Regions from separate parts of the Bradyrhizobium paxllaeri genome, predicted to be linked through region 2. Evidence: predicted binding sites of a transcription regulator. Region 2 holds the regulator's gene; each other region holds the start of a gene.
The links. The regulator LexA, encoded in region 2, represses DNA repair genes until DNA is damaged. The targets are predictions, from matches to a motif close to TGTTCNNNNTGTGTTCNG.
Positions count from the first base shown of each region.

Region 1: the regulator LexA is predicted to act here: its motif matches at 2,862-2,879, upstream of LMTR21_RS02790 (DNA recombination protein RmuC).
Region 3: the regulator LexA is predicted to act here: its motif matches at 1,435-1,452, upstream of ruvC (crossover junction endodeoxyribonuclease RuvC).

Region 1 covers NZ_CP042968.1:594,475-598,560, forward strand. Annotated here, with positions in the region: gene LMTR21_RS02780 (AmpG family muropeptide MFS transporter) at 1-1,155, opposite strand, end outside; partial or broken gene LMTR21_RS02785 (GIY-YIG nuclease family protein) at 1,235-1,540, opposite strand; gene LMTR21_RS02790 (DNA recombination protein RmuC) at 1,622-2,830, opposite strand; gene def (peptide deformylase) at 3,002-3,529, shown strand; gene fmt (methionyl-tRNA formyltransferase) at 3,669-4,086, shown strand, end outside.
Region 2 covers NZ_CP042968.1:4,594,950-4,599,035, reverse strand. Annotated here, with positions in the region: gene LMTR21_RS21970 (ComEC/Rec2 family competence protein) at 1-40, shown strand, start outside; gene LMTR21_RS21965 (hypothetical protein) at 47-226, opposite strand; gene LMTR21_RS21960 (hypothetical protein) at 368-790, opposite strand; gene lexA (transcriptional repressor LexA) at 1,022-1,723, opposite strand; gene LMTR21_RS21950 (molybdopterin molybdotransferase MoeA) at 1,920-3,131, opposite strand; gene LMTR21_RS21945 (HAD family hydrolase) at 3,158-3,784, opposite strand; gene LMTR21_RS21940 (hypothetical protein) at 3,910-4,086, shown strand, end outside.
Region 3 covers NZ_CP042968.1:7,341,989-7,346,074, forward strand. Annotated here, with positions in the region: gene ruvA (Holliday junction branch migration protein RuvA) at 90-707, opposite strand; gene ruvC (crossover junction endodeoxyribonuclease RuvC) at 877-1,404, opposite strand; gene LMTR21_RS35165 (YebC/PmpR family DNA-binding transcriptional regulator) at 1,627-2,373, opposite strand; gene LMTR21_RS35170 (methyl-accepting chemotaxis protein) at 2,575-4,086, shown strand, end outside.

The sequences.
Region 1 (4,086 bases), 4.0 Mb from region 2:
CAGCGGATTCTGGCACAGCGCCGAGAGATAGGCGACGAAGATCACGGTACCGATCGCGCCGGTGAAGTTTTCCGCGGAAATGGCGGCGGCCAGCGCCCATTGATTGGTGCCAACAAAGGCGAGCCATGCAAACACCAGGTTGGAGATCGCCTGCAGCACACCGCCGATCCAGAGGCTTGCGACCAGCGAATAGCGCCGCGCCACATAGCCGCCGGCAAAGCCGCCGATCAGGGTCGCGGCGAGGCCGACGCCCTTGACGATGGCGGCGTAGTCGTTGCGCGTGAAGCCGAGGTCGATCACGAACGGCGCGGTCATGGTGCCGGAAAACGCGTCGGTGAGCTTGAACAGAACCACGAAGGCGAGCGCCACCCAGGCATGCTTGCGCGACAGAAATTCGGAGAACGCCCCCGTGGCCGCATGCATGACGCGGGTGAGAGCCGTTTCGTCGCGGGTCGCTTCTTCCGCGCGCACCGATTGCCCGGGTTCGGTGGCGGCGAGCGCCGTGAGGGCGCCGATCAGCACCAGCGCGGCCATGACGACATAGCCCCACATCCACGCCGAGCTACGCCCGATGCCGGTGCTCTCGAACGCCGTCACGATAAACAGCACGCCGGCGGTCGACACCAGCATGCCTATCCGGTAGGCCGCGACATATGAGGCCATGCCGGCGGCCTGTTCGCTCTCGGGCAGACTTTCGACGCGAAACGCATCGACCACGATGTCCTGGGTGGAGGACATCGTCGCGACCAGAAGCGCGCCAAGCGCCACGAACAGCGGCGAACGCGCAGGGTCCGTCAATGCCAGCAGCAGGATCGCGCCGATCAGGAGCAGTTGCGAGAACACCAGCCAGCCGCGGCGGCGGCCAAAGGCGCGGGTGAAGACCGGCACATGCAGCGCATCGACCAGCGGCGCCCAGATGAATTTCAGTGTGTAGGGCGTGCCGACCAGCGCAAACAGCCCGATGGTGCCGAGATCGACGCCGGATTCGCGCATCCACACCAGGAGCGTCGACCCCGACAGCGCCAGCGGCAGGCCAGACGAAAAGCCGAGCATCAGCACGATCAGCACGCGCGGCTGCAGATACACGGCCCAGGCCTCGCGCCAGGTGGGCGCAGGGGCGGCCGATGTCGGGGAGGCTGCTTCAGGTGCGGTCATGGAAGGGTGTTAGCAGAGATTCGCCCCCAAAAAGACTGTCATCGCCCGGCTTGACCGGGCGACCCAGTATCCCAGAGGCCTATCCGCCGCCTCCGGCAATCTCAGGGTAAAGGTCAATCCAGTCTGGATTTTGTTTCTCGATCAGCGATATTTTCCATGCTCTCGGCCATTTCTTCAGGCGTTTTTCGCGCTAGATCGCAAATTCGATCTGATCGAATGCTTCGAAATAGACCAGCCGGCTCACCTCATACTTCCTGGTGAAACCTTCTGTGATCTTCAATTTGTGCTCGCCAATGCGACGGACCAGATCATTGGTCACGCCAATGTAGAGCGTGCCGCCGATGCGGCTGGCGAGGATGTAGACGTAGTAGCTGCGTGTTCCCAACTACTGCCTCTGGGATACTGGGTCGCCCGGTCAAGCCGGGCGATGACAGCCTGTTATGTGGTTATAGCTGGGCAATGATCGTCACTCCCCCGCCTGCAGCTTGCGCGGGGCGGGGAACAGCTCGGGGGTGCTGTTGTTGACGAAGCGGGGCACTTCCACCGGCGCGTCCGCCTTGCTGAAGTCGAGTTCCTCGATCCGTCCGGCGCGCTTTTCGATCTTGTCGGCGGAGATCAGGATCTGGCGCACGTCCTCGTTCACGTCGCTGAAGTGTTTTTGCAGCTTCAGCACGCGGTCGCGCAGGCGCCCCAGATCGTCGCCGAGGTTGAGCACTTCGGTGCGGATCTGGTCGGCGGCATCGCGCATCCGCGCGTCCTTCAGGATCTGTTGCATCACTTGGATCGCCAGCATCAACAGCGAGGGCGACACCAGCACGACACGGGCGCGGTAGGCCTTCTGGATCACGTCGTCAAAGCCGTCGTGGATTTCGGCATAGACCGATTCCGACGGCACGAACATCAGCGCGGTGTCCTGCGTTTCACCCGTAATCAGGTATTTCTCGGCGATGTCGTTGACGTGCTTCATCACATCGTTGCGCAGGCGTTGGGTGGCGAATTTGCGCTCCTCGTCGCTGCGCGCGTCGTGCAGCGCGGTCATCGCTTCCAGCGGGAATTTCGCGTCGATGCACAGCGGGCGCTGGTCGGGCAGGAACACCACGCAGTCCGGCCGCTTGCCGGAGGAGAGCGTGTACTGGAATTCGTAGGAGCCCTGCGGCATGCCGTCCTGCACGATCGCTTCCATCCGCGCCTGGCCGAAGGCGCCGCGCGACTGCTTGTTGGCGAGGACGTCGCGCAGCGTGGTCACTTGAGACGTCAGGTCGGTGAGGTTCTTGTGCGCGTTGTCGATGATGCCGAGCCGCTCATGCAGCACGCGCAAGGAATCCATGGTGTGGCGCGTGGTCGCTTCCATCGACTGCCCGACGCGGTGGGTCACCGAATCCAGCCGCTCGTTGACCGCGCGCGCCATCTCGGCCTGACGGCCGGCCAGCGATTGGGCCATGGCGTCGACCCGGCCGGTGGATTCGCTCTGCGCCCGCAGCATCTCGCTCAGGCGCTCTTCCAGTTCGTCGGCGCGGATCGCCTGCGCCATCGCCAGTTCCGCGCCCCGTCGGCCGGAGCGGGCGATCACGATGGCGATGGTCAGCAGCAGCACCAGCGCCAGCGTGCCGAACCCGATCAGCGCCTCGCCAACGTGAATCGGCAGGTCGCCGACCGTGAGAAGAATTTCGTTCATGTCAGCCTTGTAGCCCGATTCGGCATCGGATGCGAACGAAGAGGGAACGTTTATGGTAAACAGCGGGTTAATTTTCGTGGTTAACGCCGCGTTAAAAATCATGGTTAAGGCCGCCTTAACGAGGTCCCCGGCGCATTGACCCCGGCAAATCAGCAGCTTAAATCGCGCGCTATGGCCCTTAGAGAAATCATCATCCTGCCGGACAAGCAGCTCCGGCTGGTCTCCAAACCCGTCGAGAAGGTGACGACGGAGATCCGCAAGCTCGCCGACGACATGTTCGAGACCATGTACGACGCGCCCGGCATCGGGCTGGCGGCAATCCAGGTCGCGCAGCCGCTGCGGCTGATCACCATGGACCTCGCCAAGAAGGACGAGAACGGCGAGACCAAGCCGAAGCCGCGGGTGTTCATCAATCCGGAAATCATCTCCTCGTCCGAAGAATTGTCGGTCTACGAGGAAGGCTGCCTCTCGATCCCCGAATATTACGAGGAGGTCGAGCGCCCCGCGAAGGTCCGCATCCGCTTCACCGATCTCGACGGCAAGGTGCATGAGGAAGACGCCGACGGCCTGTTCGCCACCTGCATCCAGCACGAGATTGACCATCTCAACGGCGTGCTGTTCGTCGATTACCTGTCGAAGCTGAAGCGCGATCGCGTGATGAAGAAGTTTACCAAGGCCGCCAAGCGCGCGGCGGAGTAGGCCCCACTCTATCCTCGTCATGCCCGGGCTTGTCCCGGGCATCCACGTCTTCCTTTCTCGCTGCAGCAAAGACGTGGATGGCCGGGACAAGCCCGGCCATGACGGAGTAAACTAAAACCGTCCCGGGATTTTCCGCCTGATGTCTCTCCGCCTGATCTTCATGGGCACGCCCGATTTCGCGGTGCCGACGCTGCTGGAACTGGTGGCCCATGGCCATGAGGTCGTGGCGGTCTACACCCGCGCGCCAAAACCGGCCGGGCGCGGCATGAAGATGCAGCCGAGCCCGGTGGAGCAGGAGGCACGGCGGCTCGGCATTCCCGTGATGACCCCGGGCACGCTGAAGACGCCGGAAGCGCTCGCCGAATTTCGCACGCACAACGCCGATGCCGCCGTCGTCGTCGCCTACGGCATGATCCTGCCGCAGGCCATTCTCGACACGCCGCGCTATGGCTGCTTCAACCTGCACGGCTCGCTGCTGCCGCGCTGGCGCGGCGCCGCCCCGATCAACCGCGCGATCATGGCCGGCGATGCCGAGAGCGGCGTGATGGTGATGAAGA
Region 2 (4,086 bases):
TGCGACGCCGGCCGAGGCGGACCTTCAGGCCGAGGAGTAGGGAACGTCAGTGCTCGTCGATGGGGGGGCTGGACGGATGGGCCGGTATCTCGAACGCGCCGAGGTGGAATTCTTCCGGTGCGTCGGGAGGTGACGGCAGGTTGACCAGCGTGAACGATGCGTCGGGAAATTGCTGCCAGACCGCAAGATCTTCGGCCGTGATCGTGAGCCAGCCGTATCTGAACATGTAACGTCCGGGCTCGGTGACGCGTCCAGCCCTTTGCCATGTAACCTTGTTGACCACCGGTTGCCCCCTCGGTGTCGGATTTTGAAAAACACATCACCATGATCCGCCGGCCTGAACCGGCGGATCGCATGCGCGTCTCGTCTATCCAGTCACGATCGAAGCGGCTGGACGCGCTTCCGTCACCTTTGGTGCACGCTCGCCACCGGTCTGAACCACCGGCAATTGCAGCACGGTCGCGCGCTGGCCTTCGCAAAGTTGCGTCACCAGCACATGGCTTCCATCGGGAAATTCGATCGCGTCATGATGACGGTCGGCGACTTCGGGTTCGATCTGATTGAACTTGCCGACCCGCCAGTCGGTGGTTCGCGTCCAGATCCAGCGGTTGTCGTATTTGACGTCCTCGGCGAACGCCAGTTCGGTGCCGGGAAGCATGCAGACCGCCACTGCTGGCTCGCGTTCCGACGCAAAGCCGCGGGTCGATGTACCGCGGAACGTCGTGGTGATCAGCGTCTCGCCGACCTGGGCAGGCCGGGTAGCCACAGCATGCAGGCTATAGTCACACATCGGATGGCTCCCTCATTTGAGATAGCTGACCCGTGTCTTTCAAGGAGGCACAGGCCCCTATCAGAGTGGACATGGCGCAGAGTCTTTTCTTGTTTCTGGGCAATTCTGCGACTGACCCACTGCGCCAAATTCACAAACGCGATAACGCGCATTGGTTCCACGCCCGCAGCAAAAAACCCCGGCCGAGGAACGGCCGGGGTTCTTACGGATGTCTGCAGGACGGCACATTGTTCAGTACTTGCGGTAAAGGCCGATCAGCCTGCCCTGAATCCGGACCCGGTTCGGCGGCAGGATGCGGACTTCATAGGCGGCGTTGGCAGGCTCCAGCGCGATGGAGGCGCCGCGGCGGCGGAAGCGTTTCAGCGTAGCTTCCTCCTCGTCGATCAGCGCCACCACGATGTCGCCGGTGTCGGCGGTCTCGTTGCGCTGAATCAGCGCCATGTCGCCGTCGAGGATGCCGGCCTCGACCATGGAATCGCCGCGTACTTCGAGCGCGTAATGCTCGCCCGAGCCGAGCATATCGGGCGGCACGCTGATGGTGTGGCTGCGGGTCTGCAGCGCCTCGATCGGCGTGCCGGCGGCGATCCGGCCCATCACGGGCACCGCGACCGGGCGATTGCCGTCATCCTCGGCGGCGGGCAAGCTCACTGTACGCTTGCCGAGCGTGCCTTCGATCACACTCGGCGTGAAGCCGCGGCGGCCATTGCCGGCAGCGGCGAGCTCCGGCAGCTTGATGACTTCGATGGCGCGGGCGCGGTTGGGCAGGCGGCGGATGAAGCCGCGCTCCTCCAGCGCCGTAATGAGGCGGTGGATTCCGGATTTCGAGCGCAGGTCGAGCGCGTCCTTCATCTCGTCGAATGAAGGCGGCACGCCGGCCTCTTTCAGCCGTTCATTGATGAAACGCAGAAGTTCATACTGTTTGCGCGTAAGCATCGCGAGCAATTCCCCGGTTGGCGTCGTCGTTTCGAATCTTCAGCGCCCAGATGGCGGGAGCGCCCAAACTCCCAGGCAGAGACACCAGCAGTCGAAACAAATCATGAACGGACACTATATGTTCGATATGTGTTCCGCAACCACTTAATTTCAGGTGAACGCGTCAAGGTTTCTGTCCGAGACGCGCCCTGTGGCGTCATTCCGGCAGCCGCAACAGCTCGCACGACGAGCCCTTGGGCGCCGCCGGCGCGAATGGCGGACGTATCACTAATGCCTGTGCCGCAGCGAGATTCCCCAAGAGCGAGGAGTCCTGATGGTTCACCGGCACAGCGATCAGCGTGCCGTCTTCGCGCGCCTCGAGGCGCGCGCGCAGATAATCCTCGCGCTGGTCGTTGGCGGCGAGGTCGCGGCCGAGCAGGGCGCTTTCTCTGACGTGATGGACGTGGTCGCGGCCCGATAATGCGCGAATCAGCGGCACCAGAAACAGGAAGCCGCAGACATAGGAAGAGACGGGATTGCCGGGCAGGCCGATCACCCGCATCGCGCCGAGCCGCCCGTGCATCATCGGCTTGCCCGGCCGCATCGCGATCCGCCAGAACGCCATCGCGACGCCTTCGGCCTCCAGCGAGCGCTTGACCAGGTCGTGGTCGCCGACCGAGGCGCCCCCCATGGTGATCAGGATGTCCGCGTCGGCCTCGCTGGCGCGGCGGATGCCTTCGGTGGTCGCGGCAACGGTGTCGGCGGCGATGCCGAGATCGACGACGTCGGCGCCTTCGGCGCGGGCCAGCGCCCGCAGGCCATAGCCGTTGGAATAGACGATCTGGCCGGGGCCGGGGTTTTCGCCGGGCATCACTAACTCGTCGCCGGTCGCGAGAACAGCGACCTTCGGGCGGCGGTGCACCGCAAGCTCCGGGTAGTTCATGCCGGCGGCGAGCGACAGGTCGCGGTCGCTGAGGCAACGCCCGCGCGTGAGCAGCACGTCGCCCTCGCGGAAGTCGACGCCGGCGGCGCGGATGTGCCGTCCCCGAACCGCGGCTTCCGTGATGGTGATGTGATCGCCGTCGGCTGCCGTGTCTTCCTGGATGATGACGGCGTCGGCACCGTCGGGGATCACGCCACCGGTGAAGATCCGTACCGCCTCGCTTTGGCCGACCTTGCGCTCGAACGGGCGGCCGGCGGCGACCTCGCCGATCACCTTCAGCCGCGCGCCGGCGCCGGCGGCATCCGCCGTACGCACCGCATAGCCGTCCATCGCTGACATCGCCTGCGGTGGCTGCGTCCGTCGCGCGGCGACGTCGCGCGCGAGGATGCGGTGGTGGGCGGCATCGAGGGCCACCATTTCTTCGGGCAACGCGTCAGCGCCGGCAAGGATCGCGGCAAGCGCATCGGCGACAGGCATCAAGGCCACGGGCAGACCTCCGTCAAATTCCAGCGCTAGATTCCAAGCGCAGTCAGTGCCCTGGCCACGTCATCCGTCGATGTCACGTGGATGGCAGAAAGGCCGCGCGCCCGCGCACCTTCGATGTTGGCGGCTGAATCGTCGAAGAACAGAATCCGCGACGCCGGCACGCCGATCGCCTTTATCACGTGATCATAGGCCTCCGCGTCGGGTTTGCGCAAACCGATGCTGGAGGACAGGAAGATCTCGCGGAAATGGCCGAGCACACCGGCATAGGCCTGCGAAAAATGCGCGACATGGGCCGGATTGGTGTTGGAAAAGGCGTAGAGCGGCAGGCGCTTGGCCGCGCCGGCCAACAGCGGTGCAATGCCGGGCATCTCGCCGGTGAAGATCGCGTTCCAACCCTCCAGGAACTGCGCGTCGGTGATGCCGATGCCGAGCGACTGGCGCAGGTTTGCAAAGAACGCGGCGTCGTCGATCCGGCCGGTCTCGTGATGCTTGAAACTGTCGTTGACGACAAAGCGGCCGGCGAGGTCGGCAGGCGCGCAGCCCGCATGCCCCGCCCAGCAGGCCATCACCTGGTCGAAACTGATATTGAGCACGACACGGCCGAGGTCGAACAGCAAGGCATCGACGGAGTGGGGCGCGGGCGGCAAATTCATGGCAGTCGTTTACAAAACTCGACTGGCCTCGGCAACGGCCACGGCGATTTACGCCCCTGCCCAATCCGGCGCTTAAGCCGGTGCGCGAGCTGTGCTAAGCGTGGGGTCGAACAGGGAGTGGTGGCATGAAAATCCTGGGTAGAATTTTGGGCGCTGCGGCAGTGATCTCGTTGCTGGCCGGACCTGCCTTGGCCCAAAAAGGTCCCGCCAGATATGGCGAGGAGGACAAGCCCAAGACGCCGGCGGAAGTCGCGGCAGAGAGGGACGCCGAGCGTGCCTACAAGCGGTCGCTCGGCAATATT
Region 3 (4,086 bases), 2.7 Mb from region 2:
CAAAGGCGCGCTTCGCGCCGTGCCCACCATCCGGATAATACATTAAATGGTGGGCACGCTTCGCTTTGCCCACCCTACGGCCTCAACACTCATTTCGCCAATTCCTTCAGACCCAGCCGGATTAGCTGCGCGGTCTCGGCATTTTCGCCCGCGCTGCGCGCAGCGGATGCAATCGCGGCCGCCGCCTGCGGCTGGCCGTAGCCGAGATTGACCAGCGCCGAGATCGCATCAGTAACCGGGCGCGGTGCGCGGTGATCGTCGACCGCGCCGGCAAGATGCACCACGGCTGGATCGACATTTGCAAAGGCGGGCGCCTTGTCCTTCAACTCGGAGACAATGCGCTCGGCGACTTTCGGGCCGACGCCCGGCGTGCGCGACACCGCTGCCTTGTCGCGCAGCGCAATCGCGTTGGCGAGTTCGGCCGGCGGCAAGGTGCCGAGCACCGCAAGCGCGACCTTGGCGCCGACGCCCTGCACGGTCTGCAGCAGGCGAAACCATTCGCGCTCGGTATCGGTGCGGAAGCCGAACAGCTTGATCTGGTCCTCGCGCACATAGGTCTCGATCGACAGCACCGCGGTCTCGCCGGGTGACGGAAGCGCCTGCAGCGTGCGTGAAGAGCAATGCACCTGATAGCCGACGCCGCCGACGTCGAGGATGACAAAATCCTCGCCGTAGGAATCGATCAGGCCCTTGAGTTTACCGATCATCTTGGAAACCCGGATTCGACGTGCACACCAAGTTCGTCATGGCCGGGCAAAAGCGCGAAGCGCGTCTTCGCGCAGATGTCCCGGCCATCCACGTCTTGGACCCTGGCGAGAAAAGACGTGGATGCCCGGCACAAGGCCGGGCATGACGGCTCGGATAGATATCGACCGATCATAGGCTCGCCACCTTCATCCGCAGCGCGGCACCCTGGCGGTGATGCGCGTGCGTGATCGCAATCGCCAGCGCGTCCGCTGCGTCGGCGGATTTTGGCTCGGCTTTCGGCAGCAGGATTTTCAGCATCACGGCGACCTGGTTCTTGTCGGCATGTCCCGCGCCGACCACGGTTTTCTTCACCTGGTTGGGCGCATATTCCGCAACAGCAATACCGAACATCGCGGGCGCGAGCATGGCGACGCCGCGCGCCTGGCCGAGTTTCAGCGTGGCGACGCCGTCCTTGTTCACAAAAGTCTGTTCGACGGCGGCCTCGGCGGGACGGAAATCGCCGAGGACTGTGGCCAGCCCCTCATGGATCGCGAGCAGGCGGCTGGCCAGCGGCAGATCGTCCGGCGGCTCGACCGAGCCGCAGCCGATGAAGACGAGGCGGTTGCCCTCGGTCTCGATCACGCCCCAGCCGGTGCGGCGCAGGCCAGGGTCGATGCCGATGATCCGGACGGGTTGGCGAATCGGTGGGGGTGTCATGGCGTAGTGATAACGCCAGACCCGGGTGAACGAAACATAAAGAGAACGGAAATCCCCTGCCCTGGAGCTTGCTTGTCACTCCGCACGTCATCCCCGCATAGGCGGGGATCCAGTACGCCGCGGCCTCTCGGCTCAATCACCACGGCCTCTGGAATACTGGATCGCCCGGTCGAGCCGGGCGACGACAGCGGAAGCATGAGGCAGACGATGGCGCGTTCGTCCCTACCCGCCCATCTTGGCGACGAGAGCGTCGGAGACCTCGAAATTGGCGTAGACGTTCTGAACGTCGTCGTGCTCGTTCAACAGGTCCATCAGCTTCAACAGCTTCTCGCCGGTCTCATCGTCGACGGCGACCGTGTTCTGCGGCTTCCAGGTCAGGGCCGCCTTGCGGGCTTCGCCGAACTTCCCTTCCAGCGCTTTTGCCACGTCGCGAAAGGTTTCCTGCGAGGCGTAGATCTCGTGGCCGCCTTCACTGGACGCGACGTCGTCGGCGCCGGCTTCGATCGCGGCTTCCAGCATGGCGTCGTCGGAGGCAACGCTCGCGTCATACTCGATGATGCCGGTGCGGTCGAACATGAAGGCGACCGAGCCGGTTTCGCCGAGATTGCCGCCGGACTTGGTGAAGAACGAGCGGATGTCGGAAGCGGCGCGGTTGCGGTTATCGGTCAGCGCCTCGACGATCACGGCGACACCGCCGGGGCCGTAGCCCTCGTAGCGGATTTCGTCATAGTTCTCGCTTTCGCCGCCGGTCGCCTTCTTGATGGCGCGCTCGATATTGTCCTTCGGCATGTTCTCCTGGCGCGCCGCGATCACGGCCGCGCGCAGCCGGGGATTCATGGCCGGGTCCGGGGTCCCAAGCTTGGCCGCGACCGTGATTTCGCGCGCCAGCTTGCCGAACAGTTTTGACTTCTGGGCATCCTGCCGGCCCTTGCGGTGCATGATGTTCTTGAATTGGGAATGGCCGGCCATGCGAGGTCTCTTGGATTCGTCCGGAGGGATGCTGGGGTTGAAGCGCGGCCTTATAGGCCCAGAATCGGCCGAAATCAAAGATTTGCGGCCCCCTCGGGTATGTAAGTACTGCCGTGCGACGAAATATCAGGCAGTTGTTAACCATGACTTCATGCTCGGATGAGAGGATTTCGTGACTGCCCTCAACCTTTAAGAGACGTCATGGCCTTCGGATTGTTCAAAAAGCAGGCGCCGGGACCGGTCGGACCTGCTGTCCAGCCCAAGGCCCAGACGAAGGCCCAGACGACCACCCCGGCAGAAATCGCTTCCGGCGATGGCGATTCGGCCAAAGCGATCCTCGAACTTCTGGAGCTCGAACTCGGCGCGATGATCCGCCAGCTCGAGCGTGCGGCCAATTCGGTGGCCGGCGGCGCCGAGGCGACGGCTGCGACCCTCTCCACCATCCGCCAGCGCACCGACGCCCTGACCAACCGCACCAGCGCCGCACAGGGCACCGCGACGACCTTCTCGCACGCCGCCGACAAGTTCACCCAGTCGGCGCAGGGAATCGGCTCCCAAGTGCGCGACGCCGGCAAGCTCGCCGACCAGGCGAGCGAGGCCGCCCGCGAAGCCAGCATCAATGTCGATCGCCTCAGGGCATCCTCGGCGGCGATCGGCAATGTCGTCAATTTGATTGCCCAGATCGCGCGGCAAACCACGCTGCTGGCGCTCAATTCCACCATCGAGGCCGCGCGCGCGGGTGAAGCCGGACGCGGTTTCGCCGTTGTCGCCACCGAGGTGAAGGCGCTCGCGGTGCAGACCCAGAACGCCACGGAAGAAATCACCAAGAAGATCGAGGCGCTGCAGCGCGACGCCGCGGGCTCGGTCGATGCCGTGCATCGCATCACGCAGTCGATCGAGGCGATCCGCCCGGTGTTCGAGAACGTCAACGGCGCGGTCGCCGAGCAGAACGCGACCACCGGCGAGATGGCCGACAATGCGTCTTCCGCCTCCTCCTTCATCGCCTCGGTCGGCGACAGCGCCGGCGAAATCGACACCGCGACCAAGGAAGCCGAGGCCCATGGCGAAAGCGTCGCCCAGGCCGGACGGGCCGTCACGGCGTTTGCGCAGAAGCTCAAGGCGCGCTGCGCCGTGCTGCTGCGTCAGGGCGGACACACCGAGCGCCGCGAGCCGCAAAAGCTGCCCTGCAGCCTCAAGATCGATATCCAGACGCCGCGCGGCGTGATGTCGGCGCCGGTCTACGAGATATCGATGGATGGCGTCCTGGTCAGCGGCCCCGACGCCAGCAGGCTGGCACAGGGCCAGAGTTTCGATGCGACGCTGCAGGATGTCGGTGCCTGCCGCATTCGCATCGGCGAGCACGCGAAGGCCGGCACGCAGGCGCGGTTCGAGCGCACCAATGCCGCGCTGACCGAGAAGATCGAAGACAAGCTGTTTTCGATTCAGGACGACAACACCGAGGCCGTCACGCGCGCGATGGAAGCGGGCGCGGCGCTGAAGAAGATCTTCGAGAACGCCGTCAACAGCGGCGCCATCTCGATGGAAGACCTGTTCGACACCAATTATGTCGAGATCGCAGGCAGCAACCCGGTGCAATACCGCACCAGGATGCTGGACTGGGCCGACCGCGCGCTGCCGCCGTTCCAGGAAGCGTTCCTCGCCAAGGACAAGCGGATGGCGTTCTGCGCCATGGTCGACACCAACGGCTATCTG